Regions from separate parts of the Pseudomonas sp. TE6283 genome, predicted to be linked through region 1. Evidence: riboswitches for the same ligand, from Rfam matches in the RefSeq annotation. Region 1 holds a riboswitch; the other holds the start of a gene.
The links. Region 1 has a riboswitch for cobalamin ahead of ACVWZ5_RS01925 (ABC transporter substrate-binding protein). Riboswitches for the same ligand answer to the same signal wherever they lie in the genome.
Positions count from the first base shown of each region.

Region 2: linked by a shared signal. The riboswitch ahead of ACVWZ5_RS12345 (CbtB domain-containing protein) and the one ahead of ACVWZ5_RS01925 (ABC transporter substrate-binding protein) in region 1 are both predicted to bind cobalamin.

Region 1 covers NZ_JBSSDH010000001.1:369,288-378,374, forward strand. Annotated here, with positions in the region: partial or broken gene ACVWZ5_RS01900 (T6SS effector BTH_I2691 family protein) at 1-1,285, shown strand, start outside; gene ACVWZ5_RS01905 (hypothetical protein) at 1,288-2,181, shown strand; gene ACVWZ5_RS01910 (MFS transporter) at 2,467-3,654, opposite strand; gene ACVWZ5_RS01915 (LysR family transcriptional regulator) at 3,767-4,687, shown strand; gene ACVWZ5_RS01920 (DUF1624 domain-containing protein) at 4,786-5,946, shown strand; cobalamin riboswitch at 5,974-6,171, shown strand; gene ACVWZ5_RS01925 (ABC transporter substrate-binding protein) at 6,286-7,299, shown strand; gene ACVWZ5_RS01930 (FecCD family ABC transporter permease) at 7,296-8,312, shown strand; gene ACVWZ5_RS01935 (ABC transporter ATP-binding protein) at 8,309-9,087, shown strand, end outside.
Region 2 covers NZ_JBSSDH010000007.1:162,170-171,256, forward strand. Annotated here, with positions in the region: gene ACVWZ5_RS12315 (sigma-54 dependent transcriptional regulator) at 1-33, opposite strand, end outside; gene ACVWZ5_RS12320 (hypothetical protein) at 367-633, shown strand; gene ACVWZ5_RS12325 (vWA domain-containing protein) at 737-1,351, opposite strand; gene ACVWZ5_RS12330 (ATP-binding protein) at 1,405-2,403, opposite strand; gene cobN (cobaltochelatase subunit CobN) at 2,406-6,167, opposite strand; gene cobW (cobalamin biosynthesis protein CobW) at 6,171-7,238, opposite strand; cobalamin riboswitch at 7,339-7,538, opposite strand; cobalamin riboswitch at 7,600-7,819, shown strand; gene ACVWZ5_RS12345 (CbtB domain-containing protein) at 7,922-8,107, shown strand; gene ACVWZ5_RS12350 (CbtA family protein) at 8,118-8,813, shown strand; gene ACVWZ5_RS12355 (cobalamin biosynthesis protein) at 8,813-9,087, shown strand, end outside.

The DNA.
Region 1 (9,087 bases):
TCACCGACCAGGCCATCCGGGAAAACCCGTTCAGCCAGGAGGTGGAGCGGTATTTGAAGAGCGGCATGGCGCAGGTTGAGGAAATGAAGCAGCTGCGTATTTCGGGCAATCGGACGGTGGCGGTTGAGTTGACCACCACTGCGCGGGTTAAACCCAACTTGCTCGGGTTGCTTACTTCGGGCGGAGGCGGTGGTCTGAACGCCGGGATGCTGTGGTTCAACGTGATCTCGCTGAAGACGGCTTACAACAGCCTGCAGAAAAGCGATGCGCCGGAATACACCTTGGGGTTTGCGGCGTCGATTTTCGGGGTGATTGGTGCGGCCGCGGCGACATTGGTTAGCGTGAGAAAAACGCAGCAAGCCGTAATGCTGCGATTGAGTGCAACGGCGCCGGGGATGGCGTTTGGTAACGGAGTGATCAAGTTCCTAAGTAGTAATCTCTTTGCGCGCTTAGCGGGATATCCCGCAATTGGCTTTGGCTTGTTTTCTGATTTCTCAAAGGCGTGGCGCCAGCACAGTAACGGCAACTCAACCGCCGCTTGGTATACGGTGGGCGGTGGACTGACCGTGGCTGCTGGTTCTGTGGTCGCCCTAGAAGCTGGACTCGCAGTTGCGGGAGCTACGTCAGTAGTGCCCTTTGCTGGGTGGGCCGCAGCCGGGCTAGTGCTTCTAGGAATAGCGATTATTGCCGGAGGCTTATACCTTCACGCCCAGGCACATGCGCACCTGCACTCCCCTATTGAATTCTGGGCAGCACGGAGCATATTCGGCAATCGTAAAAACGATGGAGAGGCACGTTCCGAGATCGTTCTGGATCACGAACAAAAACTTCCTGAATTTCCCTCACTGCAAGACGAACTTAAAGCCTGGCACGACGAGCACTACGGACCAAGGTTAATATCTGCAGAAGAAGCGCGATACTTTGGTATAACCGGAGTCGACAGCGGTTGGTATGAAAATAATTACTGGGCGCCAGCAAACTGGACCGCCATCACCCATAACGAAGTCACCACTACACAATCCACCGTGGAATTCACAGTATTCCTACCGGGCTTCATCGTAGGCACAAGCGAATGGTCAGGTAGCTTGAGCAGCCTTCGTGAAGACGGTGAAATGGTCGTATTTCCACTTTCTGCTGTTTGCTACGTTGTGGGCGCCGGCTTGATTCTGCATTTCAAGCACACGCTGACCCACCAAAATCATGCCTCACTGCATTTAGTCTATAGCTCCAATCAAGGCTTGAATGAAAAAATGAGGTTAATTCAATTTTTCGTCTCGAGCGTTGACCATGACAGTTAAATGGATATTTACTATAAACTCAAAATCCGAAAATGAAGCCGCAATTACTGGACAGCTAGTAAATTTGCATAACAACACATTATGCCTACGAAATCCATGGGTAACAGACTCCGTTTTTATGGGAAAAACTTATACAGCACTGATCCTCGGAGGAATGATTACTATCTACCCAGAGTTACTATCAATAAAATCATTAAACATCGACGCCCTCGATCTTGCCTTCATAGCCATGATGACAATTTCACCCTTAATTTTTCTCCCCTTCCTACTTTACCGAGTCTATTTTATAAGAAACCTCTCTGGATTTTATTTCAACTGCTCAACCAAGAAAATTTACTATCAGCGAGGCAAAAAACTTATAACCTTTAATTGGAAAAATTTATACGGAGGCGTATTCCAACGCACTGAATTCGGCGGCTCATCCTTCAGCACCAGTTATGCACTCGCCTTCGCCCCACCTCGGGAGGATGGCAGCCTGCACCAAAAAGATTGCTTATGGGTCGACAGCAACGAACCCACCGAATCCGGCATCAAGCACGTCGCCGAAGTCTGGGAATACCTTCGCCACTTCATGAACAACGGCCCGGCCAAACTCCCTCCTCCCCGCGAACCCAACTGGTGGCACAAACCTCTGCACGCCATCTGTCTGACACCAGGCGAAGCCTGGCGTCACTACGCCCCTTGGCGAACCGGCGAACCTGGGGAAATGCAGGGCAAAAAAAACTGGCAGTTACCGTTTTGGGCAGTGCTGTTTCCTTACAACTTCACTCTCGCCGTCTGTTGGTACATCGTCTGCCACCTGTTCAACGTCCGTGCCGCACCTCCTCCCCCGGAGGCTTTCGAGCAAGCCCCTGTCCAGCCAAGTAAAAGGAAGCGCAAATGAGGGTCAACTGACTCGTTGGTCACCGCCCGAGTCGACCATCACCACCTTTGCACTCTCCACGGGGAAGGCACCGTCATCAGTGGCGCGGGCAGAGGGGATGAACTCAGCTGCGGCACGCCAGGGAGACAAGACCAGCCATGGCGGTGTCCTGATCGAAGGCGCCCCTGCCTGGCTGATTGACTAAGGATCGGCAGGATTGCAACAAGTCGCTCTGCAGCCATCTCAAACCCGGCTGCCGTCTCCCCTATGGCGTAACCGCGCCTTGGCTGGACGGTGGAGCAGAACTCACTCGCTCCGTTGCAGCACCAGCGTGGCCATCAACGCCAACACAGCAAACCCACAAGCCACGTAACCCAGTGCAGCCAGACCAAGCCCCTGGATCGCCGCGCCCCCCAGCGCGGCACCGGCGGCGATGCCCGCGTTGGCCGCCGACACGTTGAGGGTCCCGGCCAGGGCCTGGGCCTTGGCGCCGGCCCGCATCACCCGCACCTGGCACACCGGGAACAGCGCCGTGTAGGCGATGCCCCACAAGGCCAGGGCGCCCACCAGCAGCAGCGGGTTGCCGATCACCGGGGTGACCAGGCCCATGCCCAAGGCCAGCATCGCCAACAGCAACAGCGTGGCCCGCAGCGGGCTGCGATCGACGATCCGTCCGGCCAGGGCGTTGCCGAGCATGCCCACCAGACCAAAGCCCATCAGCCACCAACCGACCGCGTTGGCCGGCACGGTGGCAAGCTGCTCGAGGATCTCGGCCAGGTAAGTGTAGGCAGTGAACATGGCGGTGAACACCAGCGCCGACAGCAGCACATGGGCGATGAAACGACGGTCCTTGAGAATCACCGACTGCCGCTCTCCCGCGGCGCGGGCCGGGACCGCCGGCAGGGGTGGCAGCCAGGCCAACATCAGCAGCGCCACCAGCAGGCACAGCCCGGCGAGCAACCAGAAGCTGCCGCGCCAGCCGACCATCCCGGCGGCAAGGGTGCCCAGCGGGATGCCAAAGACGAACGCCGCCGTGATCCCCAAGTAGACCCGCGCCACCGCCCAGCCCTCGCGCCCCTGGCCCACCAGTTGCCCGGCGCTTTCGCTGGCGGTACCCCAGTACACCGGCAGGACCAACGCGGCGAGGAACCGCGCCATGGCCAGTACCCAGACGTTCGGCGCCAGCGCCGACAGCGCATTGGAGGCGGCGAACAGCAGCAGGATGGCGATGAACAGCCCCTTGCGTGGCAGGGCCGACAGCCAGGCGGTGAGCGGCGGCCCGAACAGCATCACGGTCACCGCGAACAGGGTGACCAACTGGCCCGCGCCTGCCACCGACAGTCCAAGGTCACGTGCCAGCGCGGGCAGCAGGCCAAGAATCAGGAACTCGGTGGTCAGCACCGCAAAGCCGCCGACGGCGAACAGGCCGATCGACAGCCCAGCACGCGGCGCCGGCCGCGCCAGGGTGGCATGGGTCAAGCTGGAGGTGGACATCTACTGCGATCCTCGATGAATGGCAGGCCAGCTTAATCTGGAATGTTGTTCCGATTACTGGTAGATATTCCCTTATCAAGTGAACCATATTCAATAATCGCGAACCCATGCCATGTCCGCCTCGGAACGCCTGAAAGACATCGACTTCTTCGTCAGCGTGGCCAACGCCGGCAGCTTCATCGCCGCCGCCGAGCGCATGAACCTCACCAGCTCCGCCGTAAGCAAGGGCGTGGCCCGCCTGGAGAAACGCCTGCAGGTGCGCCTGTTCGAGCGCACCACCCGACGCCTGGCCCTGACCGACAGTGGCGCCGACTACTACCGCACCTGCACCCGCGTCCTGGCGGAGATCGAAGAGGCCGAACTGGCCCTCAACGACGAGCACAAGACCCCCTGCGGCAAGCTGCGCATCGACCTGCCGGCCACCTTCGGCCGCCTGCACGGGCTGCCCGCCGTGCTCGACTTCGCCGCGCTGCATCCGCGATTGCAACCGCACATCACCCTCTCCGACCGCTTCGTCGACCTGGCCGAGGACGGCATCGACATCGTCGTGCGCATCGGTGGACCACAGACTTGGCAGCCGGGCATCGAGCACCGCTACCTGGGCAGCCAGCGCCTGGTGTTCTGCGCCGCCCCCGCCTACCTCGCCCGGCACGGCACGCCCCGCGACCTGCAGCAGTTGCAGGCCCAGGGCTGTGTGCTCTACGCCTGCGCCGACGGCAGCACGCCGGCCCTGCACTTCGCCGGCGCCCGCCCGGGCCTGGCGCAGCTGCGGCCGATGCCGGGCCGCCTGGCCATCGGCGATGCCGAGGGGCAGGCCCTGGCCATCAGCGCCGGGCACGGCATTGCCCAACTGCCGACCTGGCTGGTGCAGCGCCAGCTCGACACCGGGACGTTGCAGCAAGTGCTGCCGGAGTACGCGATGGAGGGGTTGCCGATCAACCTGGCCTGGCGTCGCAACCGTGGGCATCTGCCCAAGGTGAGCGCGACGGTCCAGGCCCTGGCCGAGCGGCTGGGACCACTGATTCAGGGCTGATTCAAGTGGAGTGCCAGCGCATGGCTGTATCCAGGTACAAATAAATGAAATAAAATAACATTTCATTTGAATGATACCTCTGCCAGCGACCCTCCTCGATGACCAGCCTCCCGACCGCCCTCCCCAGCCAACGCCTGCACAGCATCGACGCCCTGCGCGGCCTGGTGATCCTGTTCATGCTGCTGGACCACGTGCGCGAAACCTTCTTCCTGCACCGTCAGGTCAGCGACCCGATGACCATCGACGCGACCGACCCCAGCCTCTTCATCAGCCGCACCCTGGCGCACCTGTGCGCGCCGGTGTTCGTGCTGCTCACCGGGCTGTCGGCCTGGCTTTACGGCGAAAAGCACCAAGGCCGGGGCGATGCAGCGACGTTCCTGTTCAAGCGCGGCCTGTTCCTGGTGCTGCTGGAGCTCAGCCTGGTCAACTTCGCCTGGACCTTCCAGTTGCCGCCGAGCGTGATCTACCTGCAGGTGATCTGGGCCATCGGCCTGAGCATGATCGCCCTGTCGCTGCTGGTGTGGCTGCCACGCCCGCTGCTGCTGGCCCTCGGCGCGCTGATCGTCGCCGGCCACAACCTGCTCGATGGCCTGCACTTCGCGCCGCACTCGGCGCTGCATGTACCCTGGGCGATCCTGCACGAGCGCAGCTGGCTGGAGCTGCCCGACGGCTTGCGCCTGCGTACCTCCTACCCGGTGCTGCCATGGATCGGCGTGATCGCCCTGGGCTACGGGCTCGGCCCCTGGTTCGGCCGCGGCAGCGATGCCGGCGAGCGCCAGCAGCGCTTGCTGCTGGGCGGCATGATGCTGCTGCTCGGCTTTGTCGTGTTGCGCCTGCTCAATGGCTACGGCGAGGCGCCGTGGACCTTCTACGCCAACGGCGGGCAGACGTTGATGAGCTTCTTCAACATCACCAAATACCCGCCGTCGCTGCTGTTCCTGGCCTTGACCCTGGGCGCTGGCCTGTTGCTGCTGCGCACTTTCGAGCGTGCGGGAGACGCCCGCTGGATCGGCCCGCTGGCAGTGTTCGGCGCCGCGCCGATGTTCTTCTACCTGCTGCACCTATATGTGCTCAAGCTGCTGTATGTGGCCTGCGTGGGGCTGTTCGGCCTGAACCAGGGCAGCTATTTCGGCTTCGACGGCATCGGCGCGGTGTGGCTGGTCGCGGTGCTGCTGGCGATCGCCCTGTACCTGCCGGTGCGCGGCTTCGCCCGGCTCAAGGCGCGGCGGCGCGACATCGCCTGGCTCAAGTACCTGTAAAAGCGTTTTCACCCGATGGCCCGATGGTCTACCATGCCGCCCGCCGGTTTCCACACGGAATCAAAAGGGAATCCCGGGCGCGCCGAGGGCGGGCCAAAGGGAACTGCCCCCGCAACTGTAGGTGCCGAGCCTGCGCCATCGATGCCACTGGGTCTGCCGACCCGGGAAGGCCGGCGCCGGCCAGGACGCACCAGTCAGGAGACCTGCCGGCACGCATTCACCAACCGGCGGGGTGTCCGGGATGGTCATCCGCCCCTGGCCGCGTGCTTGCCGCACGACGCCTGGCGATGCCTGTCCGTGGGCCATTCCGTGCACCACCCGACAGGAGATCGCCCCACCATGCCGCACCGCTTCGCCACCCTGCTCGCCGGCCTGTCACTGGCGGGCCTGGCCCACGCCGACGCCACCCGCTACCCGCTGACCGTCGACAACTGCGGCCTGCCGCAGACCTTCGCCCAGGCCCCGCAGCGCGTGGTGACCATCGGCCAGGCCGGCACCGAGTTGCTCTATGCCCTGGGCCTGGGCGAGCGGCTGGCGGGCACCTCGCTGTGGTTCAACAACGTGCTGCCCGAGTTCAAGGCGCAGAACGACAAGGTCGAGCGCCTGGCCGACAACGAACCGGGCTTCGAGGCAGTGGTCGGCAAGCGCCCGCAGCTGGTGACCGCGCAGTTCGAATGGATGGTCGGCCCCCAGGGCGCGGTCGGCACCCGCGAACAGTTCGCAGAATTGGGCATTCCCACCTACCTGCTGCCCTCGGACTGCGAAGGCAAGGACAACCTGGTGGGCGCCGACGGTACCCGCCTGCAGCCGTTCAGGATCGACACCATCTACAGGAGCGTCAGCCAGCTGGCCGAGATCTTCGACGTGCAGGATCGCGGCGAACGCCTCAATGCCGAGCTCAAGGGCCAGTTGGACCAGGCCCGGCAACGCCTGGCCGGCCAGGACCTGAGCCACACCAGCGCGCTGTTCTGGTTCTCCAGCGCCGACCTCAAGGTCGACCCTTACGTCGCCGGTCGCCAGGGCGTGGCCGACTTCATGCTGCAGACCCTCGGCGTACGCAACGTGGTGGAGTCCCGCGAAGAATGGCCGGCGGTGGGCTGGGAGACCCTGGCCAGGGCCAACCCCACCTGGCTGATCGTCGCGCGCATGGACCGCCGCCGCTACCCCGCCGACGACTACCAGCAAAAGCTCGAGTTCCTGCGCAGCGACCCGGTGACCCGCAACATGGACGCGGTCAAGCAAGGCCGGATCATCGTCCTCGACGCCGACGCCATGCAGGCCGGCATCCGTCTGTTCCGTGGCCTGGAAGTGCTGTCCAGCGCCTTCGCCAGCGGTAAAGCACCACAGCCATGAGCCGCCTGCTGCCCATCGGCGCCTTCGCGCTGCTTGCCCTGTGCCTGGCCATGCTCGCCGGGATCGCCATCGGCGAGACGCGAATCAGCACCGAGGTGGTCTGGCAGGTACTGGCCAACCAGCTGTGGCAGGCCGGCCATGCGCTCGACCCCATCGACGCCGGCATCGTCTGGAACTACCGCCTGCCGCGCACCCTGGTGGCCGCCGCCTGTGGCGCGGGGCTGGCGACCTGCGGGGTGATCCTCCAGGCGCTGCTGCGCAACCCGCTGGCCGAGCCGTACCTGCTGGGCCTGTCGGCAGGCGCCTCGACCGGTGCCGTGGCGGTGGGACTGTTCGGCCTCGGTGGCGCGGTGCTGTCGCTGTCGGCCGGTGCCTTCATCGGCGCACTGGCCGCCTTCGCCCTGGTGCTGGTGCTGTCGCGGGCCAGCGGCAGTCGCCACGACAACGCCCAGGTGATCCTCGCCGGCATCGCCGGCTCGCAACTGTTCAACGCGCTGACGGCCTTCCTCATCACCAAGTCGGCCACCGCCGAACAGGCCCGGGGCATCCTGTTCTGGCTGCTGGGCAACCTCAGCGGCGTGCGCTGGCCAGCGGTGTGGCTGGCGCTGCCGGTAGCCCTGGTCGGGCTGGCAGTGTGCCTGTGGCACCGCCGGGCGCTGGACGCGTTCACCTTCGGTGCCGATTCGGCGGCATCGCTGGGCGTGCCGGTGCGGCGCACGCAACTGCTGCTGATCAGTTGCACGGCGCTGGTGACCGCGGTGATGGTCTCGATCGTCGGCGCCATCGGCTTCGTCGGCCTGGTCATCCCCCACGCCCTGCGCCTGCTGCTCGGCCCCGGGCACAGCCGCCTGCTGCCGGCCAGCGCGCTGGGCGGCGCGTTGTTCCTGATCGTCGCCGACATCCTCTCGCGCACCCTGATCGCCGGCCAGGTGATCCCGGTGGGCGTGGTCACCGCCTTGATCGGCGCGCCAGTGTTCGCGCTGATCCTGGTCAGCCGCCGGGGGCGTCCATGACCGTGATGACCGCCCTCGCCAACGCCCCGCTAGTCTGCGAGGGGCTGGGCCTGCGCCTGGGCGGCCGCGAAGTGCTGCAAGACATCGACCTGAGCGTGATGCCCGGCGAAACCCTCGGTGTGGTCGGCCCCAACGGCTCGGGCAAGTCCACCCTGCTCAAGCTGCTCGCCGGCCTGCGCGAACCCAGCAGTGGCAGCGTGCGTTTGCTGGGCGAGGCGCTTGAGCGCATGCCGCGTCGGCGCGTTGCGCAGAGCCTGGCGCTGGTCGAACAGCAGGCCGACACCCTGGACGCCATCAGCGTCTACGACGCCGTGGCCCTCGGCCGCACGCCGTGGCTGTCGGCCCTGGCGCCGTTCGGCGCGGACGACCGTGCCATCGTCGAGCAGGCCCTGGCCGACGCCGACGCCGGCCACCTGCGTCGGCGCCTGTGGGGCGAGCTGTCCGGCGGCGAACGCCAGCGCGTGCACATCGCCCGGGCCCTGGCCCAGCGGCCGCAGGTACTGCTACTGGACGAGCCGACCAATCATCTTGATATCCAGCATCAACTGAGCCTGCTGCGGCAGGTTCAAGCGCTGTCGGTGACGACCCTGGTGGCCTTGCATGATCTCAACCAGGCGTTGACTTGTGACCGGTTGGCGGTGCTTGACCAAGGACGGTTGGTTGCCTTGGGGATACCGGAGGTGGTGCTGACGCCGGAGCGGATATCGGCGACATTCGGGGTTCAGGCCCACTACCTGATCGATCCGTATGATGGGGCGCGGGTACTGCGGTTTCG
Region 2 (9,087 bases), on a different contig from region 1:
CAGCAAGCGGCGCAGGGATGCGGTATCGGGCATGACCTTTCCTTGGCGCCAGATTTTGGTTTTTTAACTATAAACAGTCAGTTGCGACGCCCGAATTAACAGTAGCAATGAACTTGACGCTCCCCACTACCGTTGGTCAGCCCGGTAAGAACTCCGCATGCCGGGCCGGGAATTTTCCAACTCGATTACCGTCTTAGGCGCGATGGACAGGTAGGGAAACATCGCCGATATAAAAAAAATTCAACGGTCATGTGACTTGAACCCTGACCTGGAGCATCAGTACGAATAACCCCGCGCTGTACACTTTTGTGGAATAACACCGCGGCACTTTATTTCGCTGTTTGGGACCATGAGAGAGACCGAACCATGAACGCCCCGCTCCGTGTCAACGAAGCACTGCTGATCGCCGACCACGCCTTCGAACCCTTCCAGTGCGTAGCCTGGGATGCCCCTAACGGTACTGGTGAACTGAGCCTGGCAGTGATCGACCGGACCAGCACCCGTATCGGCAGCAAGCAAGTGTCCTCGCGCGTCTATTCCGACCCCGCGCAATGGGCCAGCCTGATCGAGGAAGTGCGCGCCGAACTGTCCGGCAAAGGTTACGACCTGCAACCCTGGTCGATGCCGAAGTAAAAGATCATGGTACTGCAAGTGCGTGGCCACCACGCACTTGTGCAAGTTTCCCCACATTCGGGGATAACTTGGTCAATTGCGACATCCTGTCGCAGTTACATCCTTATTTGATCACCGCGAACTGCTCGATATGCCGATAGTCGGCCTGCAGTTGTTCGGCAAGTTGGCGTGCCCGGCCAATGCGCACCGCCGCTGTTTCCATATCCACCAGCAATGTGCTGCAAGGTAGCGGTTGCAACGCCGCACCCTGTTGCAGGCGGCCATCGGTCAACACCAGGCAGCGCTGGGTTTCATGGGGAAGGCGCTTGCGCCGGGCCAACAACCACTGACGTGCCTCCTCCAGTGCCGCCGGCAACGGTGTACCACCGCCCGCCCCCAGCGCCTGCAACCACGGCTGTAACGCCGCCGAGGCTTTCAGACCATGGCGTTGCCATTGCGGTCGGTTGCCACTGGCTGTCAGCAAGGCCAGCCGTGCACGCTGACGGTAGGCCTCATCGAACAACCCGGCCAGCAGCCCCTTGGCCTGGGCCAGTGCCTGATTGCGCCGGGTCGACGCCGAGGCATCGACGATCACCAGCCACAATTCCGGCGCCTGGGCTTGGCGCTGCTGCCAACACAGGTCGCGGCGCTGGCGTGGCCGGCCCTTGAGCAAAGTCGCCAACCAGGCGATACGCCCGCTATCGCTGGTGCGCGGGCGGCCCCGGGAAGCCCCCGTCAAATGGCCGACGCGAGGCCTGGCATCCGCCACCCGATCATGGCGCGAGCGGATGCTCAGGGCTTTTTTGCCCAGTTCGGCACCTCGCGCCGAGCCCCCGTGGCTACCGGCTGGGCAGGCAATGCCCCCCAGTCGCCCTGACCGCCCGGCGCCTCCTGCGCACTCGCCTGCCCGCCAGCCGAAGTGGCCTGGGGTGGCGGCGCCTCGGTGCGGCGCCGATGACGCAGGGCAAACTCGGCAACCGCCTGCACATCCACCTCCTCGATCACCGAGCTCCCCCGCCAGGCGGCATGGGCCCGCGCTGCGCGCAACCAGACCAGGTCGGCGCGCAGGCCGTCCACGCCAGCGGCGAAGCAGCGTTCGGTAATCCAGGCCAGGGCCTGGTCGTCCAGGGCGATCGATGCCAAGCGCTCACGCGCCGACCGACAGCGCTCGCGCAACGCCGCCTGCTGCGCGGCCCACTGTTCGCAGAACGCCTGCGGATCGCTGTCGAAGGCCAGCCGGCGCCGAATGATCTGCTGACGCGCCTGCGGCGCTGGCAAACCTTCCAGGGCCACGTTGAGGCCAAAACGGTCGAGCAACTGCGGACGCAGCTCGCCCTCCTCCGGGTTCATGGTGCCGATCAGCACGAAGCGGGCGGCATGCCGATGGGAAATGCCGTCGCGCTCGATGCGGTTGGTGCCGCTGGCGGCCACATCCAGCAGCAGGTCCACCAGGGGATCGGGCAACAGGTTGACTTCATCGACGTACAACACCCCACCGTCAGCATGGGCCAGCACGCCCGGCGAGAACCGTGCCTGGCCCTGGCCGAGGGCGGCATCCAGGTCGAGGGTGCCAACCAGGCGCTCCTCGGTGGCCCCCAGCGGCAGGGTCACGAACGGACCGTCGCCTAGCAGATCGGCCAAGCCCCGGGCCAGGGTGCTCTTGGCCATGCCACGCGGGCCTTCGATCAGCACGCCGCCGATCTTCGGGTCGATGGCGGTCAGGCACAGGGCCAGCTTGAGGTCGTCGGCGCCAACCACGGCGGCCAGGGGAAATTGCACGGGATCGCTCATGTTCAGCTGTCTTCCTCGCCGGCGAGCAACTGCTGCTCGAGGCTTTCACGATAGTCGCCCGGCGCCTGCCACAACCCGCGCTGCTGGGCTTCCAGCAGGCGTTCGGTGAGGTCGCGCAGGGCTTCGGGGTTGTGCTCGCGCATGAAATCGCGGGTGGCCGGGTCGAGCACATAGGCATCGGCCAGCCCTTGGTAATGATGATCGTCGATCAGGTGGGTGGTGGCGTCGAAGGCGAACAGGTTGTCGACCGTGGCCGCCAGCTCGAACGCGCCTTTATAGCCATGACGCTTGGCACCGTCGATCCACTTGGGGTTGAGCGCCCGGGCACGGATCACCCGGTTGAGTTCTTCCTTGAGGGTACGCACCTGGGGCCGGTCGGCCTGGCTGTGGTCGCCGTGGTAGCTGGCCCGCGAGGTGCCGGCCAGGGTTTCGGCAGCCGCCAGCATGCCACCCTGGAACTGGTAATAATCATTGGAGTCAAGCAGGTCGTGCTCGTGGTTGTCCTGGTTCTGCAGCACCGCCTGGACCTGGGCCAGGCGCTGGACGAACGCGGCGCGGGCCGGGGTGCCTTCGTCAGCGACGCCGTAGGCGTAGCCACCATGATTGAGGTAGACCTCGGCCAGATCGTCGCGGCTGTGCCACAGGCGACCATCGATAGCGCTCTGCACACCCGCCCCGTAGGCGCCAGGCTTGGCACCAAACACCCGCCAACCGGCCTGTCGCGCCGCCTGCTCGGCCTCGACTCCGGCCCCGAGCAGCGCTTGGCGCTCGGCGCGCACCCGCGCGGCCAGAGGATTCAGGTCGTCCGGTTCGTCCAGCGCCGCCACCGCCTGCACGGCGGCGTCGAACAGGCGGATCAGGTTGCCGAAGGCATCGCGGAAAAAGCCCGACACCCGCAGCGTCACGTCCACCCGCGGCCGGTCGAGCAGGCTCAGCGGCAGGATTTCGAAGTCATCGACCCGTTGGCTGCCGGTGGCCCACACCGGGCGTACGCCCATCAGCGCCATGGCCTGGGCGATATCGTCGCCGCCGGTGCGCATGGTCGCCGTGCCCCACACCGACAGGCCCAGCTGGCGCAGGTGATCGCCGTGATCCTGCAGGTGGCGCTCGAGGATCAGGTTGGCCGAGGCGAACCCCAGGCGCCAGGCCGTGGCGGTGGGCAGGTTGCGCACATCGACGGTATAGAAGTTGCGCCCGGTGGGCAGCACGTCCAGGCGGCCGCGGCTGGGCGCGCCGCTGGGCCCGGCCGGGACGAAACGCCCGGCCAGGGCCGCCAGCAGGCCATCGATCTCGGCGCCGCCGCAGGCATCGAGGTCGGGCGCGACCTGCTCGACGAGCGTGCGCAGCACCGCGCGCACCGCCTCCCACTGCGCCTCGTCCGGCAGCGCCACGGCGCCCATCAGGGCCTGCTCGATCAATGACAACGCCAACAACTCCAGGCGCTCGCGAGTATCGCCACAGGTTCGCCAGAGGCTGGCGTCGAGTTGCGCCAGCAGGTCCGGGCGCGGCCCTTCCCAGGCCTGCCCCAGATCGCAATCCAGCGGATCGAAGCCCAGCGCCAACGCCTTGGCCAGCTCACGGATCAGGCTGGCGTTACCGCCCCTGCCATCGCCTCGCGCCACCCGCAGCAACGCCAGCAGCGTATCGCTGCGCAAACGCCCCTGCGGCGACTGGCCGAACACGTGCAGGCCGTCGCGGATCTGCGATTCCTTCAGGTCGCACAGGTAGGTGTCAAGCCGCGGCAGCCAGACCGCCGCGTCCTCCATCTGGCCTTCGAGCTGCAGTTCGCGGTCGATATGGTGGGTCTTGACCAGTTCGAGGATGTCACGTTGCAGCTCGCGGGCACGGCGTGGGTCGAGCAACTGCGCCTCGTAGTATTCATCGGCCAGTTGCTCCAGGTGGCGCAGCGGGCCATAGGTCTCGGCACGGGTCAACGGCGGCATCAGGTGGTCGATGATGACCGCCTGGGTGCGGCGCTTGGCCTGGGCGCCCTCGCCCGGGTCGTTGACGATGAACGGGTAGATGTTGGGCAACGGGCCGAGCAAGGCATCCGGCCAGCACTCGGCGGACAGGCCCACGCCCTTGCCCGGCAGCCACTCCAGGTTGCCATGCTTGCCCACATGGATCACCGCGTCGGCGGCATAGCCGTTGCGCAGCCAGAAGTGGAACGCCAGGTAGCCGTGGGGCGGCACCAGGTCCGGGTCGTGGTATACGGCGCTGTGGTCCACCTGGTAGCCCCGCGCCGGCTGGATGCCGACGAAGGTCAGGCCGTAGCGCAGGCCGGCGACCATCATGCGCCCACTGCGGAACATCGGGTCCTGCTCGGGCGGCCCCCAGCGCTCCAGCACGGCGCGCTGGTTGGCCTCGGGCAAGGCGGCAAAGGCGCGCTGGTAGTCGGCCAGGGCCAGGCTCTGGGCGCAGGGGCGCTGGTCGAGATGGTCGAGGTCGTTGGTGACCCCGCCGAGCAACTGGTGAATCAGCTCAGTGCCGCTGTCAGGCAGGCCGGCCACCGGATAACCCTGCGCCTGCAGGGCCTCGAGGATATTGAGCGCCGCGCCCGGCGTGTCCAGGCCGACGCCATTGCCGATGCGCCCGTCGCGGGTCGGGTAGTTGGCCAGCACCAGGGCCACGCGCTTTTCCTGGTTGTCCAGGCGCGCCAGGGTCACCCAGCGCCGTGCCAGTTCGGCGACGAAGTCCATGCGTTCGGGATGGGCCCGGTAGCAGACCACATCGGACTGGCTGCGCTCGCTGCGCCAGGCCAGGTCCTTGAAACTCACCGGCCGGGTGATGATACGCCCGTCCAGTTCCGGCAAGGCGATGTGCATCGCCAGGTCGCGGGCTCCCAGGCCCTGCTCGCTCTGCTCCCAGCCAGGCTGGTTGTCCTGGGCGCAGATCGCCTGCAGCACCGGCACATCGCGGCGCAGCGGACGCAGGTTGGGTTGCTCGGGACTGGACAGGGCGAAGCCTGTGGTGTTGATCACCACCTCGGCCTGCACCTCGTCGAGCCAGGCCTCGACCTGGTCCAGGCAGGCGCGTTCCTTCAGGCTGGCCACGGCAATGGGCAATGGATTCAGCCCGCAGGCCTGCAGGCGCTGGCAGAACACATCGATGAACGCCGTGTTGGCCGCCTGCAGGTGCGAACGGTAGAACAGCAACGGCGCCACCGGATGTTCCGGATTCCACTGGGCGTACCAGTCCTCCAGGCGCGCCGTGGCCTTGGCCGGGTGATAGACCGCCGTGCGCGGCAAGGGCTGCGGCTCATCCCACGGGTAATCACAACCCAGCCATTGGCTGGCCAGGCAGTTGAACAGGTTAACGGCGTTGGTCTTGCCGCCCTGGCGCAGGAAGTGCCAGAGGCGCTCGGCCTGTTCGCCGCGGACCGTGCCCAGGTCGGTAAGCTCAGGATCGGGGCGGTCGTCGCCGGGCACCAGGATCAGCTCGACCCCACGCCCCGCCAGTTCGACCAGTTGCTCGACACCATAGCGCCAGTAGCCGACGCCGCCATGCAGCGACACCAGGATCACCTTGGCATGGCGCAGCACCTGGTCGACATACAGGTCGACCGAGGCATGGTTCTGCACCTGCATCGGGTTGGCCAGGCGCACGCTGGGGAAGTGCGCCGGCAGCTGCTCGGCGGTTTCGGCGAGCAGCGCCAGGTGTGAATCACCGCTGCAGAGGATCACCAGGTCGGCGGGGGTCTGGCCGAGGTCGGCGATGCTGTCGTCCGGCACGAAGCCGCCGGGTTGGGTCCGCAGCAGGTGCATGGATCAGGCGCCCAGGGCCTGGCGCAGGCGCGCTTCCAGCTGTGCGGCGTCCAGCGCCTGGCCAATCAGCACCAGGCGAGTGATGCGTGGTTCATCGCTGCGCCAGGCGCGGTCGAAATGCTTGTCGAAGCGGGTGCCCACACCCTGGATCAGCAGGCGCATCGGCTTGCCTGGAATCGCGGCGAAACCCTTGGCGCGCAGGATGCCGAACTCGGTGACCAACTGGGTCAGGGCGTCGAGCAGCAGGCTCTCGTCGGCCTCGGGCAGATCGATGGAGATCGAGTCGAAGGCGTCGTGGTCATGGTCGTCATGGTCATCGCCGTCGTGATGCGAGTCGTGATGGGTACGGCGACCATCGATATGCGCCTCGGACTCGGCGCCCACGCCCAGCAGCACTTCCAGCGGCAGGCGACCACTGCTGGCCTCGATCACCTTGACCGCCGGCGGCAGCTCCTCGGCCACTTCGGCACGGACCTTGGCCAGGCCCTCGGTGTCGATCAGATCGGCCTTGTTCAGCACCACCAGGTCGGCGCTGGCCAGCTGGTCGGCGAACAATTCATGCAGCGGCGACTCATGGTCGAGATTGGGGTCGAGCTTGCGCTGGGCATCGACCTGCTCCGGGTAGGCGGCAAAGGTGCCGGCAGCCACGGCCGGGCTGTCGACCACGGTGATCACCGCGTCGACGGTGCAGGCGTTGCGGATTTCCGGCCATTGGAAGGCCTGTACCAGCGGTTTGGGCAAGGCCAGGCCGCTGGTCTCGATAAGGATGTGGTCGAGGTCGCCGCGACGGGCCACCAGCTCGCGCATCACCGGGAAGAACTCTTCCTGCACGGTGCAGCACAGGCAACCGTTGGCCAGCTCATAGACGCGGCCGTTGGCCTCTTCCTCGGTGCAGCCGATGCTGCACTGCTTGAGGATCTCGCCGTCGATGCCCAGCTCGCCGAACTCATTGACGATCACCGCGATGCGGCGGCCCTGGGCGTTGTCGAGCATATGGCGCAGCAAGGTGGTCTTGCCCGAGCCGAGGAAGCCGGTAACGATGGTGACGGGAAGCTTGGCCAGTGTTTTCATGTCGCGATGCCCTTGGCAGCAATGGCGCGGGCATGCAGGACGACAGCCACGGCCCTGCCGGCCTGGCGCGTTCGCCACCGGATCACCCCGCCCGGTTGAAAGTCGAAAACGTCACGAGGCAGGTCTCCTGGCTCGCACCGCTGCGGCTCGCCGGCCGGTGGGCCGGCGCCTTCCCGCGCGCCTGCGCAGTGGCTGTGCCGAACCCTTCAGTGCTTACAGTTGCGGGGGCAGCCGCGGCTTGTACCGCGTTCCCGTCTTAGCTCGGGCCAACGCCCGAGAACCTCGCAGCGGCAAGGCTACGCAGTGCCTGCCTGGCGGTCAACCGCCACGGCGATTGACGCGGGCCCGGCCCCGTGATTTGCTAGCGCATTGCGTTCAGGTGCCCCCGACGGGGGTGAAACGGGAAACCGGTGCGTCGCGTGTCCACTCCAGGAGCCGACAAGGCCGGTGCTGCCCCCGCAACGGTAAGCGAGAGAAGCGTCCGGACCACTGTGCCAACAGCAAGGCATGGGAAGGTGACGCGCCACGGAGTCCTGCTCCACCTCGCCAGCCCGGAGACCGGCCTGACACGTGCTCACAGTACACCCCGCGGTGGGCGGGCGTCGTCGTATCACCTGGGCCAATCGTGCCCGGGGTCGTCGCGCATGCCCGTTGCCACAACAAAAGCAGCAGAGGAACGCGTCATGCCCATCACCAGCGCCAAACACAGTATCGCCACCCCCGTCAGCCTCAGCCAGCGACTGATCATCGCGGTCGGCGCCAGCCTGCTGGGCCTGTGCCTGGTGTACTTCGCCGGTTTCTCGCACATCGAGGCAGTGCACAACGCCGCCCACGATACCCGCCACAGCGCCGCCTTCCCCTGCCACTGAGTAAACCCGCATGATTACGCGTCTCGCCCGTACCGCGGGTTTCAGCGGCCTGCTCGCGGCCCTGTTGCTGACCCTGCTGCAGAGCTTCTGGGTCGCCCCACTGATTCTCCAGGCGGAAACCTACGAGTCCGCCGCCCCGGTCGCCGAACACCATGAGCACGGCGACGCCGCCGCGCCCCACGAGCATGAGCACAGCGCCGAAGCCTGGTCGCCGGAAGACGGCTGGCAGCGCGTGCTGTCCACCACCGGTGGCAACCTGGTGGTCGCCGTCGGTTTCGCCCTGATCCTGGTCGCCCTCTACAGCCTGCGTGAACCGAACCGCGTGGCCACCGGCGCGCTGTGGGGCCTGGCCGGCTTCGCCGTGTTCTGCCTGGCGCCGACCCTGGGCCTGCCCCCGGAGCTGCCCGGCACCGCCGCCGCCGACCTTGGCCAGCGCCAGAACTGGTGGATCGGCACCGCTGCGGCCACCGCCGCCGGCCTGGCATTGCTGGTGTTCGCCCGGCACTGGCTGTTCAAGGCGCTGGGTGTCGCCCTGCTGGTGATCCCGCACCTGATCGGCGCGCCACAGCCGGCCGTGCATGAAAGCCTTGCGCCGCAAGCCCTCGAGACCCAGTTCAAGATCGCCTCGTGGCTGACCAACGCCGCGTTCTGGCTGGCCCTGGGCCTGCTCAGCGCCTGGCTGTACCGTCGCTCCAGCCAGGCCTGATGCGCGACCTGCCTGCCCAGCCGGCGTTGTACGCCGGCTTTGGCTGTCGCCGTGGCTGCCCGGTGGAGACGCTGGCAGTGCTGCTGCGCCAGACCTTCACCCGCAACGCCCTGCCCCTCTCGGCCCTGCGCGCCATTGCCAGCATCGAGCCCAAGGCCCGCGAGCCCGGCCTGCTGGCACTGGCCGAACGCCTGGGGCTGCCGTACATCTGTTTCGACGCCGCGCACCTGCTGGTCTTCGAACCGCAGCTCAGCCAGCGTTCACCCACGGCGTA